One region of the Methylibium sp. T29-B genome, then DNA from elsewhere that is predicted to be linked to it. Evidence: predicted binding sites of a transcription regulator. Region 1 holds the regulator's gene; each other region holds the start of a gene.

What was found. The regulator FNR, encoded in region 1, switches genes on or off when oxygen is low (the NO sensors DNR and NnrR bind a similar motif). The targets are predictions, from matches to a motif close to TTGATNNNNATCAA.
Region 2: Y694_RS18880 (MBL fold metallo-hydrolase RNA specificity domain-containing protein) is a predicted target of FNR. The motif match lies at 4,027-4,040, and genes of this name have one in related genera.
Region 3: Y694_RS00190 (hemerythrin domain-containing protein) is a predicted target of FNR. The motif match lies at 2,475-2,488, and genes of this name have one in related genera.
Region 4: Y694_RS09945 (PAS domain-containing methyl-accepting chemotaxis protein) is a predicted target of FNR. The motif match lies at 2,494-2,507, and genes of this name have one in related genera.

The regions. Positions count from the first base shown of each region.
Region 1 is NZ_AZSN01000084.1:2,731-8,590, reverse strand. It holds gene hemN (oxygen-independent coproporphyrinogen III oxidase) at 4-1,434, opposite strand; gene fnr (fumarate/nitrate reduction transcriptional regulator Fnr) at 1,611-2,342, shown strand; gene Y694_RS13680 (hypothetical protein) at 2,373-2,627, opposite strand; gene Y694_RS13675 (hypothetical protein) at 2,663-2,911, opposite strand; partial or broken gene ccoG (cytochrome c oxidase accessory protein CcoG) at 2,936-4,419, opposite strand; gene ccoP (cytochrome-c oxidase, cbb3-type subunit III) at 4,451-5,374, opposite strand; gene Y694_RS13660 (CcoQ/FixQ family Cbb3-type cytochrome c oxidase assembly chaperone) at 5,367-5,537, opposite strand; gene ccoO (cytochrome-c oxidase, cbb3-type subunit II) at 5,554-5,860, opposite strand, start outside.
Region 2 is NZ_AZSN01000183.1:427-6,286, reverse strand. It holds partial or broken gene Y694_RS25015 (hypothetical protein) at 1-385, shown strand, start outside; gene Y694_RS22785 (diguanylate cyclase domain-containing protein) at 431-1,924, opposite strand; gene Y694_RS18890 (PAS domain-containing sensor histidine kinase) at 2,080-3,312, shown strand; gene Y694_RS18885 (response regulator transcription factor) at 3,309-3,989, shown strand; gene Y694_RS18880 (MBL fold metallo-hydrolase RNA specificity domain-containing protein) at 4,127-5,482, shown strand; gene Y694_RS26240 (hypothetical protein) at 5,479-5,670, shown strand; partial or broken gene Y694_RS18875 (DUF4010 domain-containing protein) at 5,687-5,860, shown strand, end outside.
Region 3 is NZ_AZSN01000001.1:38,121-43,980, forward strand. It holds gene acnA (aconitate hydratase AcnA) at 1-266, shown strand, start outside; gene Y694_RS00175 (arsenate reductase) at 315-671, opposite strand; gene Y694_RS00180 (hypothetical protein) at 676-1,194, opposite strand; gene Y694_RS00185 (YbaN family protein) at 1,261-1,680, opposite strand; gene Y694_RS00190 (hemerythrin domain-containing protein) at 1,746-2,366, opposite strand; partial or broken gene Y694_RS00195 (ferritin-like domain-containing protein) at 2,650-3,095, shown strand; gene Y694_RS00200 (hypothetical protein) at 3,119-3,394, shown strand; gene Y694_RS00205 (NAD(P)/FAD-dependent oxidoreductase) at 3,400-4,476, opposite strand; gene Y694_RS25225 (NAD(P)/FAD-dependent oxidoreductase) at 4,365-5,024, opposite strand; gene Y694_RS23930 (2'-5' RNA ligase family protein) at 5,565-5,860, shown strand, end outside.
Region 4 is NZ_AZSN01000047.1:20,134-25,993, reverse strand. It holds gene Y694_RS09950 (SDR family NAD(P)-dependent oxidoreductase) at 1-681, opposite strand, end outside; gene Y694_RS09945 (PAS domain-containing methyl-accepting chemotaxis protein) at 784-2,433, opposite strand; gene Y694_RS09940 (MBL fold metallo-hydrolase) at 2,570-3,553, opposite strand; gene Y694_RS09935 (DEAD/DEAH box helicase) at 3,939-5,225, shown strand; gene Y694_RS09930 (hypothetical protein) at 5,428-5,661, shown strand; gene Y694_RS09925 (LuxR C-terminal-related transcriptional regulator) at 5,669-5,860, opposite strand, start outside.

The DNA of each region.
Region 1 (5,860 bases):
GCGTCAGATCAGCCGCGAATAGCGTTCGCGATCGCGGTCGGCCTGCAGGTGACGATCGAACACCATCGCCACCGCGCGCACGAAGTACCAGCCCAGCGGGGTGAGCTGGATCGCGTCGTCGTCGATCTCGATCAGCCCCTGCCCGGCCAGTGGCTGCAGCCGGCGCAGTTCGGCCTCGAAGTAGCGGCGGAAATCGAGCAGGTGGGCCAGTTCGATGGATTCGAACACCACCCGCCCCTGGCACATCAGCGCCATGATCACCGAGCGGCGCACCACATCGTCCCGCGTCAGCACGAGGCCGCGCACCACCGGCAGTTCCCCGGAGCGCAGGGCGTCCTGGTACTCCGGCAGCGTCTTCGCGTTCTGGCTGTAGGTCGCGCCGATGCGGCCGATGGCCGAGACGCCCAGGCCGATCAGGTCGCAGTCGGGCTGGGTGCTGTAGCCCTGGAAATTGCGGTGCAGCCGGCCCTGCCGCTTGGCCGCGGCCAGCGCGTCACCCGGCAGGGCGAAGTGGTCCATGCCGATGTAGTCGTAGCCGTGCGCCAGGAAGGCGGCGATCGCGTTCGACAGCATCGTCACGCGCTGGGCGGTGCCCGGCAGGTCTGCCGCATGGATGCGCCGCTGCGGCTTGAAGCGCTGCGGCAGATGCGCATAGCTGTAGAGCGCCACGCGGTCCGGCCGCAACCGCGCCACCTGCTCCACCGTCCGGGCCAGCGAGGCCGGGGTCTGCTTGGGCAAGCCGTGGATCAGGTCGACGTTGATCGAATCGAAGCCCAATGCGCGCGCGCTGGCGATCAGCGCCTCCACCTGCTCGGCCGGCTGCACGCGGTGCACCGCGTGCTGCACTTCGGGGTCGAAGTCCTGCACGCCGAAGCTCAGGCGGTTGAAGCCCAGCGCCTTCAGGTGCGAAAGCCGCGAGGCACTGACGGTGCGCGGGTCGACCTCGATCGAGCATTCGGCCTGCGGCTGCAGGTCGAAGGCGCCGCGCAGCAGGGCCATCAGCTGCGACAGCTCCGCATCGTCCAGGAAGGTCGGCGTACCGCCGCCGAGGTGCAGCTGACTGACGCGCTGGCGGCTGCCGATCACGTCCTGGTGCAATGCCACCTCGCGGCCCAGCCACTCCAGGTACTCGGTGCCGCGCCGGTGCTGCCGGGTGATCACCTTGTTGCAGGCGCAGTAGTAGCAGACCGACTCGCAGAATGGGATGTGGACGTAGATCGACAGCGGTGTGCCGCCGCCCACCGCGCCGGCCGCCGGGGCGCCGCTGCGGCGCTGGCCCAGGGCCTGCCGGTACTGAGCGGGGCCGAAGGCCTCCACGAAGCGGTCGGCAGTCGGGTAGGAGGTGTAGCGCGGCCCACCGGCGTCCAGACGACTCAGGAGTTCCTCGCTCGGCGCAGCCGGTTCCAGCATGTCGGTCAGGGTCGGAGGGGGCATGTCCGGACTGTGCCGAGGGCCTCTCACCGGGCTCTTGATCTGGGTCAAGGCCGGTCGCCGGCGGCCTCCGACAATCCACGCACAGCTTGAGGTCGATCATGCAACTTGCCCCTCACGACACTGCCGCCGACTCACATGCTCCATCGCGGGTGGCGCACAAGATCATAATGAAGCGCATGGAACGTGAACCGATCCGCATCGAGGCCCTCAAGGTCGCATGCTCCAGTTGCAACCTGCGCGAGCTCTGCCTGCCGGTGGGGCTGTCGGACGACGATCTCGACCACCTCGACCAGCTGGTCGGCAGCCGCCGCCCCGTGAAGCGCGGCGACACGCTGTTCCACGCCGGGGATCGCTTCGAGTCGCTTTATGCGGTGCGCACCGGCTTCTTCAAGACCTGCGTGTCCGCCGACGACGGCCGCGACCAGGTGACCGGCTTCCAGATGGCCGGCGAACTGCTGGGACTGGACGGCATCAGCACCGACCGCCATGCCTGCGACGCGGTGGCGCTGGAGGACTCCCAGGTCTGCCAGATCCCCTACTCGCAGCTCGAGAAGCTGTCGCGCGAATCCACGCCGCTGCAGCACCAGTTCCACAAGATCATGAGCCGCGAGATCGTGCGCGACCACGGCGTGATGCTGCTGCTCGGCAGCATGCGGGCCGAGGAGCGGCTCGCGGCCTTCCTGCTGAACCTCACGCAGCGCCTGCAGGCACGCGGCTTCTCGGCCTCGTCGCTCGTGCTGCGCATGACGCGCGAGGAGATCGGCAGCTACCTCGGTCTCAAGCTGGAGACCGTGAGCCGCACCTTCTCGAAGTTCCAGGACGAAGGTCTGCTCGAGGTGAAGCAGCGCGACATCCGCGTGCTCGACGAATCCGGGCTGCGCCGGCTCGTCAACGGCCCGGCCTGCTGAAGGTTCGCCGCCTGCCTCGCCCGGCGCGACTCAGGGCCAGCGGCGCGGCTCGGTATTGGCCGGCTCCGGCGTTGCCAGTAGCAGCGTCAACATCGACGTCAGCGCGCACACGGTCCAGAACGCGAAGAAGGCCAGCGTGTAGACGCCAGCCGGCGACACCGTCTCCAGCGCGCGCCCGACCCAGCCGTTCAGTTCCGCCGGGTCGGCTGCGCTGAACACCAGGACCTCCAGCACACCCGCCATCAGGAACGACGGCCAGGCGATCCACAGCGTGCGTTGTCTCATCGTCGCGAGCTCCGGGTCGACGGGCGGCACCACGCTCAGCGCTCGGGGCGCGGCGTGGCCGCATGATTGCGCGCCTGCACTGCCGGCGTGTCGCTGCCCAGCGGTTCGCTGCTGCGGCTGAGCACCGGGTCGCTGCCACGCACGGCGATCACGGCAGTGACGATGCCAGCCACCACGACCGCCAGCGGGCCGCCCAGCACCAGCCACAGCATGGGCTCGCGCCACCAGGGCAGCGGCCGCTCAGGCGCGGGCGTCGGGCGGGTTGCGTTCTCGTTCGGGGTCATGGGTTGCTCCGGAGAGGGCCGCGTTCAGCGCGGCACGACGAAGGTGGATTTCTCGGACACGCTGGCCGCCGGCTGCATGCCGTCGGCCTCGCGGATGATCTCGAAGCGCAGGGGTGGGCGCCGGGGCCCAGGGCCGCGGCGCTCTGCGGCGGCACTTGCACCGCGACAGGCACCCAGCGCGACTCGGCCGGGGCCAGCCGCACCTCGTCACGCACCTGCGCCTGCGCGCCGGCGATGCCGCTCACCACCACCCGGTAGCGCTGCTCCGACTCGGTGGCGTTCATGATCTGCAACCGGTAGACATTCTCGATGCGCCCTTCGTCGACCAGCCTTGCCAACGTACCGCGGTCGCGCACCACGTCGACGCGCATCGGGCTGCGCAGCACGAGACTGGTGACGAAGCCGACCGAGATCAGCAGCAGGATCACGCCGTAGACCAGCACGCGCGGACGGAACACACGCCGCCAGTCCAGCCTGCTCTGCCCGGCAGCCAGGCCGTTCTGCGTCGCATAGCGGATCAGTCCGCGCGGATACGCCATCTTGTCCATCACGCCGTTGCACACGTCGATGCAGGCGGCACAACCGATGCACTCGTATTGCAGCCCCTCGCGGATGTCGATGCCGGTCGGGCAGACCTGCACGCACAGCGTGCAGTCGATGCAGTCGCCTTTGCCCTGGGCGGCCAGCGCGTCGTGCGCCAGGCTGCGCGGGCGCGAGCCGCGCGGCTCTCCGCGCCCGCCGTCATAGCTGATGATCAGGGTGTCGTGGTCGAACATCGCGCTCTGGAAGCGCGCGTACGGGCACATGTACTTGCACACCTGCTCGCGCATGAAGCCGGCGTTGCCATAGGTCGCGAAGCCGTAGAACAGCACCCAGAACGCTTCCCAGGGGCCGGGCCCGGCCGACCCCGGGCCGGCCAGACCGATCAGCGCGAGCACCTCGCCGCCCAGTTCGCGGATCGGCGTGAAGTAGCCGACGAAGGTGAAGCCAGTCCACAGGCCGATCGCCAGCCACACCGCGTGCTTGGCCGACCGGCGGGCCAGCTTCGCGGCGCCCCAGGGCGCGGCATCGAGCTTCAGGCGCGCCTGGCGGTCGCCTTCGATATGGTGCTCGACCCACATGAAGATCTCGGTGTAGACCGTCTGCGGGCAGGCGTAGCCGCACCACAGGCGGCCTGCCACCGCGGTGAACAGGAACAGCCCGTAAGCCGACAGGATGAGCAGGCCCGTCAGGTAGATGAAGTCCTGCGGGTAGAGCACCAGGTCGAAGATGTAGAAGCGCCGTGCGCCCAGGTCGAACAGCACCGCCGGGCGGCCGTTCCAGGGCAGCCAGGGCAGCCCGTAGAACACCAGCTGCGTGAGCCACACCAGCGCCCAGCGCCACGCAGCGAACCAGCCATGCACCGAACGCGCGTGGATGGTCGCCTGCTTCGCATACAGCGAGACCATCTCGCCGGTGTCGTCGGACACCGGCGCGATCGGGATCACGCGTGACGCCGGTCGACTCATCGACAACTCGCGCCAGGGCGGCGGCGGTGACTCATTTCGCTGCGGCCGTTGTCGTGGCCCCGCCGTTCGAGAGCCCCCAGACGTAGGCGGCGAGCACCTGGATCTGCGCATCGCTCAGCCGCCCGGCGTGCGCCGGCATCACGTTGGTCTTGCCTTCGTTGATCATCCGGACCACCGCCTCCTCGCCCCAGCCGTGCAGCCAGATCCGATCGCTGAGGTTGGGCGCGCCGAGCGCCGGGTTGCCCTTGCCGCCCGGGCCGTGGCAGGCTGCGCAGGCCGTGAACTTGGTGCGTCCGATCTGGGCCGCGATGCTGTCGTGCGGGCTGCCCGAAAGGCTCAGCACGTAGTTCGCGACGTTGCGCACATCGTCGGCGCTGCCGACTGCCGCCGCCATCGGCGGCATCATGCCCTGGCGCCCCTGGGCAATCGATTGCGCAATCTGCTCGGGCGACCCGCCGTGCAGCCAGTCGGTATCGGTCAGGTTCGGAAAACCCTTGCTGCCCCGCGCGTCGGAACCGTGGCACTGCGCGCAGTTGTTGATGAACAGCCGCTCGCCCAGCGCATGGGCCTGCGGGTCACGCGCCAGTTCGGCGGCCGACATCGTGGTGAAGCGCGCGTAGAGAGGCTCCACTTGGGCGCGACCGCGCGCCATCTCCGATTCGTACTCCGACTGCGAGGTCCAGCGCAGCTGGCCTGGGTGGGTGCCCAGCCCCGGATAGAGCACCAGATAGAGCGCACCGAACAACACCGTCAGCACGAACAGACCCATCCACCACAGCGGCAGCGGGTTGTTCAGCTCGCGCAGATCCTCGTCCCAGACATGGCCGGTGGTGTTGTCGCCGGCCATCACCTTACGGCGGCTGGCGATGAACAGCAGCACCAGGCACGCCGCGAGGCCGGCGATCGTGACGATGGCGATGAACAGCGGCCAACCGACCGCGACGAAATCACTCATGACGGCCCCCCAGCCGGGTTGCGGCCTCGTCGGCCGCGAACGGCAGACGGGCAGCTTCTTCGAAGCTCTCATTGCGCCGACGCGACAAGGTCCAGGCGACGATGCCGATGAAGACCAGGAAGGACAGCAGCGTCACGGCTGCCCGCAATTCGTTCAGGCTCATTTCGTGCGTCCCCTTCTCACTTCACCGCGGTGCCGAGCACCTGGAGATAGGCCACGAGCGCGTCGAGCTCGGTCTTGCCCTTGACGTCCTCGCCGGCCTGCGCCAGCTCGGCGTCGGTGTACGGCGCGCCCAGGGCGCGCAGCGCGCGCAGCTTTCCAGGCATCTCGGCCGGATCGAGCGCCGCCTTGGCGAGCCAGGGATAGGCGGGCATGTTGGACTCGGGCACCAGGTCGCGCGGGTTCGCGAGGTGCAGGCGATGCCACTCGTCGCTGTAGCGCCCGCCAACCCGGTGCAGGTCGGGACCGGTGCGCTTGCTGCCCCAC
Region 2 (5,860 bases), on a different contig from region 1:
GCTGACCTGGCTGGAGGTGGTGTGGACGCCCAGCGGCCCCGGCGCGATCGCCGGCAGCAGCTACGTCGACACCGGGCGCAGCGTCGCGGTGCGGCCCCGTTGGCCCGGCGGCGGCTCGCCGGTCACGGTGGAAGTGCGCACCGAGGCCAGCGCGCTGGCCTCCGGCGGCATGCCCTCGCGCTACGACTTCCGCGGCCAGCCCCAGCCCGAGGGCAGCATCGACCGCGCCGGCCTGCTGACCACGGTGCAGCTGCCGCTCGGTGAGTGGGTCACCGTCGCCAGCGACGGCGGCAGCGAGCGACGCAGCGAACGCGGGGTGCTGTCCAGCGCCGAGATCGCGCGCGACCGGCGCTACGTGGTGCAGATGCGCGTCACGCTGCCCTGATCCCATCGGACCGCTGCGCCGACGCGCGCGGCGCCGCTGCCGCGCTCAGCCCGCGGTACCGACGGCCAGCCGGTCCCGGCCGCCGCGCTTGGCCTCGTAGAGCGCGGCGTCTGCCGCGTCGGTGAGGGCCTTGGGCTCGATCGACTTGCCCGCCACCCGCACGGCCACGCCGATGCTCAGCGACACCACGCCGTCGGTCGGCGATGCCAGGTGCTCGATCGCGGCGTCGCGCAGCGCCTGCAGGCAGCGCTGCGCGACGGCTCGCGCGCCATCGATCGGCGTGCCCGGCAGCAGCACCGCGAACTCCTCGCCGCCGTAGCGCGCCACGATCTCGCCGCCGCGCCGCGCGCAGGCGGTGATGAGCTCGGCCACGCGGCGCAGGCAGTCGTCGCCGGCAGGGTGGCCGTAGCGGTCGTTGTAGAGCTTGAAGTGGTCGATGTCGATCATCAGCAGCGCCAGCGGCTGGTGTGTCCGCGCGCTGCGCGCCCACTCGCGGGCCAGGCAGTCGTCGAAATGGCGCCGGTTGCCCACCCCGGTCAGCGCATCGGTCGTCGACAGCTGCTGCAGCCGCGCATGCGCCAGCTCGATCTCGGCCTCGGCCTCCTTGCGGCGCGTCACGTCGCGGTGCGTGCCGACCACGCGCAGCGGCTGCCCGTCCGCGCTGCGGTCGACCACCACCGCATGGCTCTGCACCCAGATCCAGTGGCCCGCGCGATGCCGCATGCGGTGCTCGCACTGGAAGGCCGGCGCCGCGCCGCCCAGGTGGGCCTGCAGCGCGGCCCGCACCTGCGGCCAGTCGTCGGGATGGATCAGCGTGCGCCAGTCGGTGGTGCTCGGCCCGGCCCCGTCGGCGGCATGCCCCAGCATCTCGAGTTCGCGCGCGTTCGCGGTCCAGACGTTGGAGGGCACGTGGATGTCCCAGAGACCGAGGTTGCCGCCGCGCAGCACCAGGTCCAGCAACTCCGCGCTGCGCTGCCGCTCGCGCTGCGCCTCGGCCGAGGTCTTCGCCAGTTCGGCCGCCTGCTGCTGCGCCAGGCGCGTGTGCGCACGCAGCGCCAGCAGCGCCGCGGTCTGGCGTGCCAGGGCCTGCAGCGCCGCGGCCTGGGCCGGCGCCAGCAGGCGCGGCTGCGTGTCGATGACGCACACCGTGCCCATCGGCAGCCCGCCCTCCACGAGGATCGGTGCACCGGCGTAGAAGCGGATGTGCGGCGGCCCGGTGACCAGCGGGTTGTCGGCGAAGCGCGGGTCGGCATGGGCGTCGGGGATCGTGAACACCGCGTCCGGCCGCAGCAGCGCGTGGTCGCAGAAGGCCAGGTCGCGCGGGGTCTCCTGGGCCTCGAGGCCGACGCGGGCCTTGAACCACTGGCGTTCGGCGTCGACCAGCGAGATCAGCGCGATCGGCGCGCCGCAGAGCTGCGAGGCCAGCGCCACGATGTCGTCGTAGGCCCCCTCGGGCAGGCTGTCGAGGATCTCGAAGCGGCGCAGGTGCGCCACGCGATCGGCGTCGTTCTCGGCACGGGCAGCGGGAACAGCGGGCATCTCGACGGACGGCCTGGCGGCGGGAGCATCACGACGATCGAGGATAGCCCGCGACGTGGCGCCTGTCGGCAAGCTCGTGCAACACCGGGCCGGCGCCCGGGCAAACCCTTGCCGCGCGAACCGATCGGTGGCACACGGCTTGCGCCAAGTCGAGCATGCACGTCTGTTCGCCCGACCCTGCCGCCCTGCCGCCCGCCTCGGCGGCGCCTCGGGCCGTGCCGCGCCACGACGGCACGCCGTGGCAGGACCGTCTCACGCTGCTGCTCGAATCGACCGGGGACGGCATCTTCGGCATCGACATCGACGGCTGCTGCACTTTCATGAACCGCGCCGCCGCCCAGGGCCTGGGCTACCGCACCGAAGAGGTGCTCGGCCGCAACATGCATGCGCTGATCCACCACTCGCACGGCAACGGTGCGCATTACGCCGAGGCGGACTGTCCGATCTTCAACGCCTTCCGCCGCGGGTTGCCGTGCCGCATCGACCACGAGGTGCTGTGGCGCGCCGACGGCAGCTCCTTTCAGGCCGAGTACTCGTCCTACCCCATCGTCGAGGCCGGCGCGGTGGTGGGTGCGGTGGTCACCTTCGTCGACATCACCGCGCGCAAGCAGGCCGAGGAACAGCTGGTGCGCGCCAAGCGCGAGCTCGAACGCACCAACGACCGGCTGGAGCAGCGCGTCGCCGAGCGCACCCGCGCGCTCAGCGACGCGCTCGCGCAGCGGCGCCGGCTCTCGGCCTACCTGGAGACGGTGCGCGAAGAGGAGCGCACCCGCATCGCCCGCGAGATCCACGACGAACTCGGCTCGCTGCTGGTGGCGCTGAAGATGGACGTCAACTGGCTCGAGAAGCGCGTCGCCGACCGCCTGCCGCTGGCCGCCAAGTGCGAGGGCATGGGCGCGCTGATCGACACCGCGGTCGACAAGGTCGGCCGCATCATCACCGACCTGCGGCCCAGCATCCTCGATCACCAGGGCCTGTGGGCCGCGCTGGAGTGGCAGGCCCAGGAGTGGCTGGAGAGCGCCGAGCTGGAGGCCGACATCCAGGTGCACGTGGCCGCCGGCGTCGCGCCGCCCGAGGGCGGGTCGGCGATCGCGGTGTTCCGCATCTTCCAGGAGCTGCTGTCGAACATCGCGCGGCATGCGAAGGCGCGTCGCGTCGGCATCCGCATCGTGGTCGATGCGCCGCCCGAGCCGGTGCTCTACCTCGATGTGCGCGACGATGGCGTCGGCACCACCGCCGAGGCGCTGAACGACCCGCGCAGCTACGGCGTGATGGGCATGCGCGAGCGCGCGGCGCACTTCGGCGGGCGTCTCACGATCGACAGCGCGCCCGGCCAGGGCACGCTGGTGCGGTTGGTGATGCCGCTCGCGCCGGAGGAGCGGCCATGATCCGCGTCGTCATCTGCGACGACCACGTGATCGTGCGCCAGGGCATCAAGCAGATCCTGGCCGACGCCGGGGACATCGCGCTGGCCGGCGAAGCCGGCAACGGCCCCGACGCGATGGCCCTGGTGCGCGCCGGCGCCGCCGCCGGCACGCCGCCCGACGTGGTGCTGCTCGACATCGCGATGCCGCAGCGCGACGGACTCGACGTGCTGAAGTCGCTGAAGGCCGAGTTCCCGAGGTTGCCGGTGCTGATGCTCAGCACCTATCCCGACCGGCAGTACGCGGTGCGCAGCCTCAAGCTCGGCGCGGCCGGCTACCTGAACAAGAGCGCCGACAGCGAGCAGATGATCGACGCCATCCGCAGGGTGGCGCAGGGCAAGCTCTTCATCACCCCCAGCGTCGCCGAGCAGCTGGCGGGCGCGGTGGGGGCCGGCATCGGCAGCAGGAAGGGCGGCGTCGGCGACGACGAGGCCCCGCTGCACGAGCGCCTGTCGCACCGCGAGTACCAGGTGTTCGGCCTGCTCGCGGCCGGCAAGAGCGTCGGCGAGATCGCCGAGCAGCTGGTGCTGTCGTCCAACACGGTGAGCACCTACCGCGCCCGCATCCTCGAGAAGACCGGGGTGCGCAACGACGTGGAGCTGGCGTTGTACGCGGTGCGGCAGGAGCTGATGCAGGTCTGACGGCGCGCGGCCGGGCGGCCGGTGGCGGAACGTGAGCTTGATCCAGGTCAGCCGCCGGCGAGTCGCGGCGCCGTTGCGCGCCGGCTGTGCCAGAGTGCGGCGTGTCCGATGCACTGGCCCGCGGGCCACCGACGCGCATGAAGCTCACCTTCCTCGGCGCCGCCGACACCGTCACCGGCTCGAAGCACCTGGTCGAGATGGGCGGCGCGCGCGTGCTGCTCGACTGCGGCCTGTTCCAGGGCTACAAGACGCTGCGCGAGCGCAACTGGGCGCCGCTGGCGGTGCCGCCGGCGCAGATCGACGCGGTCGTGCTGAGCCACGCCCACCTCGACCACTGCGGCTGGCTGCCGGTGCTGGTGAAGCAGGGATTCAAGGGCCCGGTGTATGCCTCCGCCGCCACGCGCGACCTCGCCGAGGTGCTGCTGCTCGACAGCGCCCACCTGCAGGAGGAGGACGCACGCCGCGCCAACCGCGGCGGCTGGTCGCGGCATGCGCCGGCCCTGCCGCTGTACGGCGTGGCCGACGCCAAGCGCGCCATCGCCCGCATCGGCGTGGCCCCGGCCGGGCGCGGGGTGCGCGTCGGCGACGCCCGCATCGAGTTCACCCCCGCCGGCCACCTGCTGGGGGCGATGTCGGTGAGCGTGTGCGCGAACGGCCGCACGCTGGTGTTCTCGGGCGATCTCGGTCGCGGCGACGACCTGCTGATGCCCGCGCCGGGCCGCGTGGCGCAGGCCGATGTGCTGCTGATCGAGTCGACCTACGGCAACCGCTGCCATCCGCGCGACAACGTGCAGGCGCATCTGGGCGAGATCGTGCGTGCCACGGTGCGGCGCGGCGGCAGCGTGCTGCTGCCGTCGTTCGCCGTCGGTCGCGCGCAGGCCCTGCTGCTGGTGCTGCAGCGGCTCAAGGCGGCCGGCGAGATCCCGGCCGACCTGCCGCTCTTTCTGGACAGCCCGATGGCGAGCACCGCGACCGCGCTGTACCAGCGCCACCGCAAGCTGCTGCGCATCACGCCGCGCGAGGCGGCCACGCTGACCGACGACGTGACGCTGGTCGCCGGGCCCGAGGCGTCCGAGCGCCTGACGCGCCAGCGCTGGCCCAAGGTCATCATCTCGGCCAGCGGCATGGCCACCGGCGGGCGCGTGCTGCACCACCTGAAGGCGCTGGCGCCCAACCCGCGCAACCACATCGTGTTCCCCGGCTTCCAGGTCGGCGGCACGCGCGGCGCGGCGCTGGTGGGCGGTGCGCGCGAGGTCAAGATCCACGGCGAGTACGTCGCGGTGAAGGCCACCGTGAGCCACCTCGAAGGCTTCTCCGGCCATGCCGATGCCGACGGGCTGATGGAGTGGCTGCGCGGCTTCGAGACACCGCCCGAGCGCTGCTTCGTCGTCCACGGCGAGCCGGCGGCGGCCGACACGCTGCGGCTGCGCATCCAGGACGAACTGGGCTGGCGCGTGTCGGTGCCGGAACACGGCGCGGCGCTGGACCTGTGAGCGGGGTCACGCTGCCGGACGGTGCCCTCGGCCTCGCGGTGGCCCTCGGTGCCGGCCTGCTGATCGGCGTCGAGCGCGAGCGCCGCAAGGGCCGCGGTCGGGACCGCGAAGCCGCGGGCCTGCGCAGCTTTGCCGTCGCGGCCGCCACCGGCGGCCTGGCGCAGTGGGTGCCGGTGCCGGGCTGGTGATCGTCGGCGCCTGCTGGTGGCCGGGCTGGCCGCGCTGTCGCACGCGAAGAGCCGTTCGCGCGATCCTGGCCTGACGACCGAGCTGGCGCTGTTCACCACCTACCTGATCGGCGTGCAGTCGGTCCTCTCGCCGGCCCTCGGGGCGGCCTGCGGTGCGGGGCTGGCGGTGCTGCTGGCAGCACGTGAACGC
Region 3 (5,860 bases), on a different contig from region 1:
ACCTGGTCGGCATGGGCGTACTGCCGCTGCAGTTCAAGGGCAGCGACTCATGGAGCACGCTGGGACTGATCGGTGACGAGGTGGTGGACGTGGTGGTCGATGCCGACATGAAGCCGCAATCGGACGCCACGCTGGTGATCACCACGCCCACCGGTGAGAAGAAGACCGTGATCGTCACGCTGCGCATCGACACGCCGATCGAGGTGGACTACTACAAGCACGGCGGCATCCTGCCCTTCGTGCTGAGGCAGTTGCTCGCCGCGTGACCACCGCCTTGTGAGTTGTGAGGACGCGGCACGACGGTCGTCGCGTCCTCAGTGGGACAGCCGTGCGCTGAATACCGCCTCGTCGAAGCCGACCGTCACGCCACCCGGCCACTCCACCACGGGCCGCTTCACCAGCGACGGATGTTCCCTGAGCGCCCGCTGGGCGCTCGACGCGTCGACGACGGACTCCCGCACCGCAGGATCGAGTTGGCGCCAGGTCGTGCCCTTGCGGTTGACCAGCGTCTCCCAGCCGGTGGCGGACACCCATCTGGCCAGCGCGTCGGGAGGCACGCCCTGCTTCTTGAAGTCGTGAAACGTGTAGCCAACGTCGCGGGCCTCCAGCCAGGCGCGGGCCCGCTTCACGGTGTCGCAGTTCGGGATGCCGTACAGGGTGATCGTGGGCATGGAATCAGCGACCGTCGAAGAGATCGTCGCACTGCGGATCGACGTTGTTGCCCAGTTCGGCCACCTTGTCGGAGGTGTCGAGGCTGACCTGGAACCACACGCAGAACGGCGTGTCGTAGCGGTACGACCAGAGCTGGTGCTGCTGACGTGACAGGAAGCGCACGTTCGACGGATGGCCGATGCGCCGCAGCACTTCGTCGCGGCTCATGCCGATCTGCAGTGCATAGAAGTTCTTCTCGGTCAGCACCTGTTCCCAGCGCAGCAGCCGCTGGTCGGCATCGAAGTCGAGCATGTAAGTGTGCTTGCCCATCGGGCCTCGGGCGAACTCCAGCCGCTCACCGGCTGGAGCGAGTGCATAGCGCCCGGTCGGCGGCCCCATGCGCTCGATGACCTGCGCCTGCGGTGTACCGACGGGCAGGCCCGAAGGGCTGTAACCGGCGCAGGCTGACAACGCGAGCACGCCGATCCACAGCAGCATGCAGCGCAGGGTGGTCGATGCAGCAGCGGGGGTCGGCCGGTTCATGCGCAAATTCTGCCCGCGAGCGAAATCCGACCCGGTCGCGCGGAGATCGCGATTGAGCAACGTCGCTCAATCGCGACCTGGCAGCCGCCGCGTCGCGTCCGCCGTCGGCAGGCGCCACATCCACAGCGCAACGGCGGTGCAACACAGTGCGGGCATCCATCGCCAGGGCGAAGTCAGCCACCACCACGACCAGACACAGCCCAGCGTCATCATCACCGTGGCCAGTCGCTTCGCCGCCAGCGGGATCGCGCGATGCGAACGCCACGCCTGAATCATCGGTCCGAAGCGTCGATGCCCGAGCAGCCAACGTTCGCAGCGCTCGCTCCCGCGCGCAAAGCAGAAGGCCGCCAGCAGCACGAAGGGCGTCGTGGGCAACAAGGGCAGCACGATGCCGACCAGGCCCGTCAGCAAGGCCAGCCCCCCCGCCAGCGACCACAGCGCGCGAATCCAGCGCGGCGTCGGGGGAATTGGGGCCTCGTCCTGCATGGACGCAGTATCGGTCCGCCGGAGACCGATCGGTCGCCCGGCCGCCTGGGCCGGTCTCGAGCGCTCTAGACGGACCTCGCCGTCGCCCGCCCGGCCAGTGCTTCCAGCGCGGAGCCCAGACCCAGCAGGGTCGGTTGCGCTTCGGTGATGCGCCTGAAGACATCGGCATACACCGCATCGCCCTCGTCGCCGGCAAGCGGGTCGCGGTTCTGCAGGAAGGCCGCATCGAGTTCGCTCCAGTCCTGATCACCGAGCACGCGCTCGGCCATCGGCAGCACCATCGCCTCCTCCGTGCGCATGTGGTTCAGGTAGAAGTGCATGTAGGCCGTCATCGAGCGCTCGAAACGCTCGCGTCGCTCCTCGCCCTGGGGCGTCTCGGCCATCACCTCGAAGGCCAGCAGCTCGTGTTCGAGTTTGCGGATGAACTGCTCGCCCTGGGCATGGTCCTGATCGAGCCGGTTCAGCACGGCGGTGCGCTCTGCGCTGCGCGACCGCAGCATCGGAAACAGCAGCCGGCTTTCCTTGGCATGGTGCAGGCGCTCGGGAAATTCGTCGACGTAGAAGAGCATGGCGCGCAACATCCCGAAGTCCGGCAGCGTTCCGCGCCGGCGATGCTCTCCCAGCATCAGGTGGATGGCGCGCAGCATCGCAGACAGAGCCCGATGCTCCTGGCGAATGATGGTCAAGCTGGCGTGCACGGGGGGTTGATGCAGTGTAAGAAAGCGTACGGCCACGGCGATAAACACCCGCCGCGCCGTCGGTCGCTAGCGTCGATCCAGACCGCCCAGCAGGCCTTGCGCCAGATCAAGAGGCCGTTCATTCGCAGCGAAGGAGACACGGTGTAGGCGCGTTCGTACAGCACGCGGCGCGATCGCCCTACTGCCTTTGGACTGCAGGCTACCCATCATCGAGTTGCCACGGTCCCATCCATCCCGGGTGGTCCCACTTGCCCAACTTCGAGGAGTTCCCATGAGCGACAAGCAAGTCATCCAGATCCTGAACGAACTGATCGAAACGTCGAAGGACGGCCAGTACGGATTCGCGAAATGCGCCGAGCGAGCCGAGTCCGTCGCCCTCAAGCAGACACTGCAGGCCCGTGCCGCGGAATGCGAAAGCGCCGCGGTGGAGTTGCAGGCCCTGGTCCTGCAGCACGGGGGAAGCCCCGAGGATCATGGCAGCGTCGCCGGCGCCTTCATCGGGGATGGGTGTCGGTGAAGGATGCATTCACCGGCAGCAGCGATCACGCGTTGCTGGAGGAGTGCGAGCGCGGCGAGGACGCGGCACTGGCCCGCTACCGCAAGGCGCTGAAGCAGCAACTGCCGATCGACGTGCAGCAGACGCTCGGCCGGCAGTTGCTTGGGGTGCAGTCCAACCACGACCAGATCAAGGCGCTGCGCGACAGCGTGACGTCCTGAGTCCTGCAACCGACGCTTCGCACATGTCGGACACTGGCTACGATTCCTTCAACAACCGCGCCGAACTGGCTTCGGCGCGGATTGCAGGCTGCTTCTCTTGCCTGGCTATCTTCGAGCCGTCCGACGTGGTGAGTTGGACACACGGCGAATCCACCGCCGTGTGTCCGCTCTGCGGTGCGGACACGGTCCTGCCCCACGTCGGCAGCCTCGCGACATTGCGGGCCGTGCATGCCGGGCTGCTGGACAACTGCGACGAGACGATCCCCGCCGTCCTGACGCTGACGCCCGAGACCGACTAGCAAACTCAGCGCATCTCGAAACCCGGATAGCCGCCGGCGGCCAGTTCTTCGCAGCGTTGGCGGTATTTTCCGACCCCACCGATGTACGAAAGCATGCGGCGCTGCTTGCCCTTGACATTGGTTCCCATGTACCAGGAATCGGTCTTGACCAGCAGCGTCGCGTTGGAGGTCTCGTCGTGGTGAGCCACCCATTCGTCTTCCAGCGCCCGGCTGGGCTCGATGACGGTCAGGCCCTTACGGCGCAGCGCCACCAGGCACTCGGTGATCCAGTCGACCTGCTGCTGCAGGCAGGTGGTCATGTTGCAGAAGGCCGCCGACGGCGCCAGTGGCGCCCCGGTCGTGAAGAGGTTGGGATAGCCGTGCACCTGCAGGCCCATCGTGGTGCGGATCTCGCGGCCCCAGTCGTCCTTGAGCGAGCGCCCGCCGCGACCGCGGATGTCGATGCGCGTCAGTGCACCCGTTCCCGCATCGAAACCCGTCGCCAGGATCAGGATGTCGAGTTCGTGGAGCCTGCCGTCGGCCGTTCGCACACCTTCGGGCGTGACGCACTCGATCGGCGACGCCTTCACGTCAACGATCTCGACGTTCGGGCGGTGGTAGGCCTCCAGGTAGTTGGTGTCCAGTGGCACGCGGTTGGTCCCGAAGCCGTAGTTCGTGGGGATCAACTTCTCGCACAGCATCGGGTCCTTGAGCCGCTCGCGCATCTTCCCGCGCACGAACTCGGAGACCTCGGCGTTGACCTTTTCGTCGAAGAACATTTCGGAGAACGAGGCCAGCCACAACGCCAGCGAGCCGTCGTTCCAGAGCTCCTCCAGCACGGCGATCCGCTCCTCGGGCGTCCTTTCGGCCCAAGTGCCGTAGCCGCCGAAGTCGTAGACGTGGCCGGCAAAGGTGCGCTGCACGCGTTCCTTCATCTCGTGGAAGCGGCTCGAGAATCCGGCCCAGACCGCCTCGGTGTACTTCGGGTTGTTCATCGGGATCGTGTACTGCGGCGTGCGCAGGAACACCTTGAGGTGGCCGACCTGACTCGCGATCGTCTGGATGACCTGGATGCCCGTCGCCCCGGTGCCCACGATGCCCACGCGTTTGCCGGTGAAATCGACCGGCTCCTTCGGCCAACGCGCGGTGTGAACAACTGGCCCTTGAAGCTGCCCTGACCGGGGAACACCGACGTCAGCGGCGCCGACAGCATGCCGCAGCAGGTGATGAGGAAGCGCGCCTGGACGGTATCGCCCTGGTCGGTCGTGATCGACCAGCTCTGCGCAGCTTCATCGTAGTGCGCCGCCTCGACGCGCGTGCTGAACCGGTAATGCTTGCGCAGGTCACAGCGGTCCGCCACGTAGTTCAGCCAGCGCTCGGACTCGGGCTGCGCCGGGAAGCGCTCGCTCGGTTTCCACCCCTTGTAGAGATCTTCCGAAAACCAGAACTGGTAGACCTCGGCCGTGGAATCGAACCGGGCGCCCGGGTAGCGATTCCAGTACCAGGTGCCTCCGACGTTGGAGCCGGCCTCGAAAGCCTGGACGTCGAACCCCTGCTCGCGCAGGCGATAGACCTGGTACAGGCCGGCGATGCCTGCCCCGATGACCACGGCGTCCACCTTGGTGGCCTTGGCAACGGTCTTGTCGTTCATCACGATCCCCTTCACTTGGTGATTTCAGCGGCCGTGACCGAGCGTCGCGTCACGGGAGAAGCGCTGCCCAAGGATGGAGGAGCGAAGGCAGCGTTTCCGTCACGCAGGCGACAGAGGCCATGGGGTGTAACCCTTAGACCGGCCGCCGCTGTCAGACAACGAATGACCCAGGGTCGGCGGGGTCGTTCGAGGCTCGCGTGAAAACCCGTTTGCCACCAGCACATCGACCCGAGGAGCGGATGCCATGCCCGATCAAATCAGCCTGCCAGGAGTTCCTGCCGAGCCCGCACTGTTCCAGCCCGAGGCCGTCCACGGGCGCGCCGGCCAGTTGCGTGGCTACAACCTGTTCTTTGCACTCGTCCCTCTGCGCGACGACGCAGAACACTTGGCCCAGGTCGGCGCCGAGCTGCGCAGGCGCCATGGGCTGCGGGGTCCGTGCCTCCCACCTCAGAATCTGCACGTCAGCCTGCATGCGGTCGCGGCTACGCCAACAGGATCCCTCGATCGGATATCGAAGCCGCCCGGGCCGCGGCTGCCCGAGTGCCCTGGCCGGGTTCGTCCATCCTGTTCGATCGTGCATCCAGCTTCAACACCGCAGGCAACAACCCCTTCGTCCTGCGCTGCGATGCACAGAGCGATGACGCCGTGACGCGACTGCGGGACGCACTTGGAGACGAACTACGCCGCGCAGGGCTCAGGCCGAAGCCGTCCCGCACACCGCACATGACGCTGCTCTATGACCCGATACTGGTACCAGAGCACCTCATCGAACAGACAGGATGGATCGCTGCGCGATTCACACTGATCCTCAGTCACCAAGGCCGCGGACATCACGA
Region 4 (5,860 bases), on a different contig from region 1:
GGCGATCTCGGCCGGCTCGCCCAGCCGCTTCAAGGGCGTGCGACCGAGGATGCGCTGGCGGGCCTCGTCGCTGGTCAGCACGGCCTGCGTGGCCAGCTCGGTGGCGATCGTGCCGGGTGCCACCGCATTCACGCGCACGCCGTGGTCGGCCAGCGCCAGGGCCATCGCGCGGGTGAGCTGGTTGATGCCGCCCTTGCTGGCGTTGTAGCTGGCGATCGTGGGGATGGCCATCAGGCCGTTGACCGAGCTCATGTTGACGATGACGCCGCGACCCTGGGACGCCATCGTGCGGGCGCAGGCCTGGCCGACGAGGAACGCGCCCTTGAGGTTGACGCCGATCACCGCGTCCCAGTCGGCCTCGGTGACGTCGAGGAAGTCGGCCGCCCTGAAGATGCCGGCGTTGTTGACCAGCACGTCGATCCGGCCGAAGGCCGCCAGCGTGGCGGCGTGCGCGGCCTGTACCTGATCGGCGCGCGACACGTCGCAGTGCCGGTAGATCGCCTGCACGCCGGCGGCGGCCAGGCGCGCGGCCATCGTCTGGCCGCGCTCGTCGTCCACGTCCCATAGCGCGACCGGTGCGCCCTCGCGCGCGAAGCGCTCCGCACAGGCCGCGCCGATGCCTTGAGCGGCGCCGGTGACCACGGTCACACGGCCCGAAAGCGCGAAGTTCACGGTGTTCATTCCGGCTCCCGAATGCCGAGAGCCCGCGCAAAGGGCGGGCTCTCCGCGAAGGCAGTTTAGTGCCGGCCGGCGCTGCGGCACAGCGCAACGACTGTGCGCGGATCAGGCAGCGTGGGTGACTTGCTTCATCGAGCGGCGCAACGCCACCGCGTCGGGCGTGGCCGATGCGCTGCCATCGAGGCGGAACACCTTCACCGTTTCCGCCAGCGTGCCCGACTGCTGCGACAGCGACACCGCCGATGCCGCCATCTGCTCGACCAGCGCGGCGTTCTGCTGCGTGATCGTGTCGAGCTGCGTGACCGCTTCGTTGATCTGCGAGATGCCGGTCAGCTGCTCGCGCGCGCCGTGGCTGATCTCGCTGATCAGTTGGCCGACCTGCTGCACCGTGCGCAAGGCGTCGTCCATCGTCGACCGGGCCGCGTCGGTGAGGCGGCTGCCGGTGTCGACCTTGGCGGCCGAGTCCTCGATCAGTTGCTTGACCTCCTTCGCCGCCGACGAAGTGCGCTGCGCGAGCGCCCGCACCTCGGAGGCCACGACCGAGAAGCCGCGTCCCTGTTCACCGGCCCGGGCGGCCTCGACCGCGGCGTTGAGCGCGAGGATGTTGGTCTGGAATGCGATCCCGTCGATCACCTGGATGATCTCGCCGATGCGCTGCGACGATGCGCTGATCTCGCCCATCGTGCGGGTGACGTCCTGCACCGCGTCGCTGCTGCGCTGGGTCACCGCCGTGGCCTGGGTGGCCAGGCGCGTGGCCTGCTCGGCGGAATCGGCGCTCTGGCGCACGGTGCCGGTGATCTGTTCCATCGAGGCGGCGGTCTCCTGCAGGCTGCTCGCCTGCGACTCGGTCCGTCCCGAGAGATCCTGGTTGCCCGAGGCGATCTCGCCGGTGACGACGCGCATCTGCTCGATCTCGTTGCGCGCGTCGCGCACGATGGACTGCAGGTTCACGTTCAACTGGTTCAGTCCTTTCGTGAGCTGGCCGACGAGGTCGTGGCGGTCGATATCGATCTTCTGCGTCAGGTCGCCGGCGGCCATGCGATTGGCGAACTGCACCAGCTGCGCGAGCGGAGCGATCGTCATCCGGTTCAAGTAGGCGGCGGCGGCCACCGAGCAGAGCAGCAGCGTGGCGATGGCCGTCAGCGCCGGGCCCAGCGCAGGCCACTGCAGCAGGCTACCGCCGGTGACGGCCGCACCCGTCACGAAGCCGGCCGATCCCAGCAGCGCGGCGACGACACCGAGCTTCACCTGAACCGGCAGGCGCAGCACATTCGAGAGGCGGCCCAGCCAGGTGTCGACCCGCAGGCGGCCGGCGTCGAAACGGTGGACCAGTTGTCCGGCGGCCTTCTCGGTACGCATCACTGCATAGAGTTCCTCGGCACGCTCGACATCGGCGCGATCCGGGGCCGTCCGCACCGACATGTAGCCGGTCGGCTGGTCGCCGCTCATGAGCGGCGTGACGTTCGCGATCACCCAGTAGCAGCTACCGTCCTTGCGACGGTTCTTGACCGGCGCCGACCACGGTTGGCCGGAGGCGATGGTGGCCCACATGTCGCGGAAGGCCTCCTCGGGCATGTCGGGGTGGCGGATCATGTTGTGCGGCTGGCCCAGCAGTTCTTCCCGTGCGTAGCCGCTGACCGTGATGAAGGCCGGGTTGCAGTAGGTGATGCGCCCCTTCAGGTCGGTCGTCGAGACCAGGGTTTCGCCGGCGGGGAAGGGGTACTCGCTGGCTGTCACGGGGGTGTTCAGGCGCATGGGATCCTTTGGCGCATCGATGTGTGCGCCGGATCATCGGCAGTGCGTCGCCTCCGCCATTTGATGCAGCGCAATATCGGAGCGTTGCCGCCATGGCCTCCGTGAGGTCCGTCACGGTGGGGGCTGCCGCCGGCGTTCAGCGTGCGCCGGGGGCGGGCGCCTGTGCGTTGCGCGCTTCGCGATCGAGCCACACGCCGAGGCCTTGCGCGTTGAGCTCGACATCCACCGTCAGCAACTCGTCGATCTGCGCATCGGAAAGCACGCTGCCAGCCGCCCGGAGTCTCCGGCGATAGAGCTGTGCCAGTCCGTGGCGCAGTTGCTGATCGCGATCGCCGGCCGTCGCAAGTGGTCGCGCCAGTGCGACCATTGCATCGATCTGCTCGAACAGCTGCTCGGCGAAAGAATCGACCTCGTCGATGCGGCTGTAGTGGGTGAGGTACATGCAGTCCGGGCGCTTCTCGAGCATGCGCGCGATCGAGGTCTTCAAGGGCCCGGGTTCGAACTGCACCGGCGTCGTCGTCGGCAGGACGTAACGACCGCCTGGGGTCCGGAACTCCGGATACGACAGGCCGAAGGTGTCGCCGGTGAACCAGCCGCGGCTGCGCTCGTCCCAGATGCAATGGTGGTGTCGCGCATGGCCGGGCGTCTCGATCAGCAGCAGCGGCCGGCCCGCCAGGTCGAGCACCATGCCGTCGTGGCTGGCGAGCACGCGCTCGGCCGGCACCGGCTGCACCGTGCCGTAGGTACGGGCCACTTCCTCGGCTCCATACACCGCGCTGGCACCCGCGACCAGTGCGCTCGGGTCGATCATGTGCGGCGCGCCGCGCGGATGCACCACCAGCCGGGCGTTCGGCAACTGCTGCATCAGCAGGCCGGCGGCGCCGGCATGATCGAGGTGCACATGGGTGACGATCACGTAATCGACCGCGCCGCGGTCCAGGCCCTGCACGTCGAGCGCGGCCAGCAGGCGCGGCAGCGCGTCGTTGATGCCGCTGTCGACGTAGGCGGCATGGCCGCCTTCGACGACGAGATAGGCCGCATCGAAGCGAGGCCGCATGAAGCCGGTGTCGATCGCGGTGATGCCGTGGCCAAGCGCTTCGAGGAACGGGAAGGTCGTCATCGCAGGACAGGCGGGGAGTGGTGGGAGGAGGCGATTCGATTGTAGGAATTGCCCGCCGGCGGCCTGTCCACCCGGGGACATGCGCGCCCGAATTCGGCACGGGCAGGCGGGATGTGCGACAATGCTTGCTGCGCTGCAAAAAGCAGCCTCCCTCACCCGCGCCGCGGGCCCCGAGGGTCAGTGCATCGTCACCAGTCCGGCCCCACCCGTTTCCCATCGGGGCCATTGCACCCAGTGCAGTCCGTCTGTTGGTCGATGTGTTTTGGACCAACCTGCCGCATCTCTGCATGCGGCGATGACGGACCCGCCGGCAACCCGGCGGGGATGCTTCGTGACTGCTTCGAATTTTGAATCCCTTGGTCTTGCCGCTCCGCTGCTGCATGCCGTGACCCAGCTCGGCTTCACTGCGCCCACCAGCGTGCAGGAACAAGCCATCCCCGCTGCCCTGAAGGGCGGCGACTGGATGGTGAGCAGCCAGACCGGCAGCGGCAAGACCGCGGCCTTCCTGCTGCCGGTGCTGCACCGCCTGCTGAATGCCGGTGCCGCCGAACAGACCCGCGTCGCGACGCCGCGCGCCGTGGTGCTGTGCCCGACCCGCGAACTTGCCCAGCAGGTGTCCGCCGACGCGATCGACCTGATGCGCGGCGTGGGCGAAGCGCTGCGCGCCGAAGCCAAGCAGCACCCGCTGCGCGACGCCGCGCGCGGCCTGCGCATCGCCACCGTGGTGGGTGGCATGCCGTTCGGCAAGCAACTGTTCGACCTGCGCGGCGCCCAACTCGTCGTGGCCACTCCCGGCCGCCTGCTCGACCTGCACAGCCGTGGTCAGATCCGCCTCGACGCGACGCAGGTGCTGGTGGTCGACGAGGCCGACCGCATGCTGGACCTCGGCTTTGCCGAGGACCTGGCGGCGATCGCCGACGCCACCGCCCAGCGCGACCAGACCATGATGTTCTCGGCCACCTTCGCGCCGCGGATCATGGCGCTGGCCAGCAAGCTGATGCGCTCGCCCGGCCGCCTGGAACTGGCGACCGCACACGACGTGCACAGCGACATCACCCAGACCCTGCACTGGGCCGACAACATGGGCCACAAGCAGGCGCTGCTGGAGCACTGGCTGCGCGATGCCGAGGTGGACCAGGCCGTGGTGTTCGCCAGCACCCAGGTCGACACCGAAGCCATCGCCGAGGCGCTGCAGCAGCAAGGCCACTCGGCCGTCGCGCTGCACGGCGCGATGCCGCAGGCGGTGCGCAACCGTCGTCTGCAGAACGTGCGTGACGGCCATGTGCGCGTGCTCGTCGCCACCGACGTGGCGGCGCGCGGCCTCGACGTGCCGAGCATCAGCCACGTCATCAACTTCGGCCTGCCGATGAAGGCTGAAGACTACGTGCACCGCATCGGCCGCACCGGCCGGGCCGGCCGCAGCGGTACCGCAATCACCATCGCCGAGCACCGCGAGCGCGGCAAGATCCGTGCGATCGAGGCCTTCACCCGCCAGCCGATCGAGGCCAGCGTGATCGTCGGTCTGGAGCCCACGCCGCAGCGTCCGCGTCCGGCCAAGCCGCTGCCGGGCCAGCGTCACGGTCAGGGCCGTGGTGGCCGCCCGTCGGGCGGCGGTTTCGGCGGCGGGCGCCGTGAGGGCGCTTCGCGCTTCGGATCACGCGACGGTCGCTGAGTGCCGCAAGGCGCTTTGCGGAATGAGGGCTGCCGAGAGGCAGCCTTTTTTCTTTCTGCAGGTGCGCTCGGCACGGGAGGACAGGAATTTTTCCCATTTCCATGCTGTCAGTTTTTTGTCAGGCTGAGGTCCGGCGCCTTGCTGCCGAACCGCTGTCCGATCGATCGGACAGCTTCTTGCAACCCTTCAAGAGGAGACCTGCATGAGCCTGCTGCGCACCCTGATCATCGCCATCGGCCCGATGCTGGGCACTTCCGTCGCGCTGGCGCAGAACGCGCCGGCCGCCAAACCGGAAACCAAAGCGACCCAGGCCAAGTCCGCGGCCCAGCCAACCGGTGGGCGCGACTGGACCCAGATCGACACGAACAAGGACGGCTATGTGTCGCCCGAGGAGATGGAAGTCTGGCTGAAGGCCAATCCCGGCCCGGCCAAGTGAAGCGGCGCTAGCGGCCCGTGGTGTCCGATGTCTTCACGACGCGGATGGCCTCGAGCCGCGTTTTCACACCCAGCTTCGAGTAGATGTTGCGGACGTGGAATTTCACGGTGTCGCGGCTCACGCACAGCGCGCTGGCGATCTCCTCGTTCGACTGGTAGTCGACCAGCATCGCGAGCACCTTGTGCTCGCGCTTGGTGAG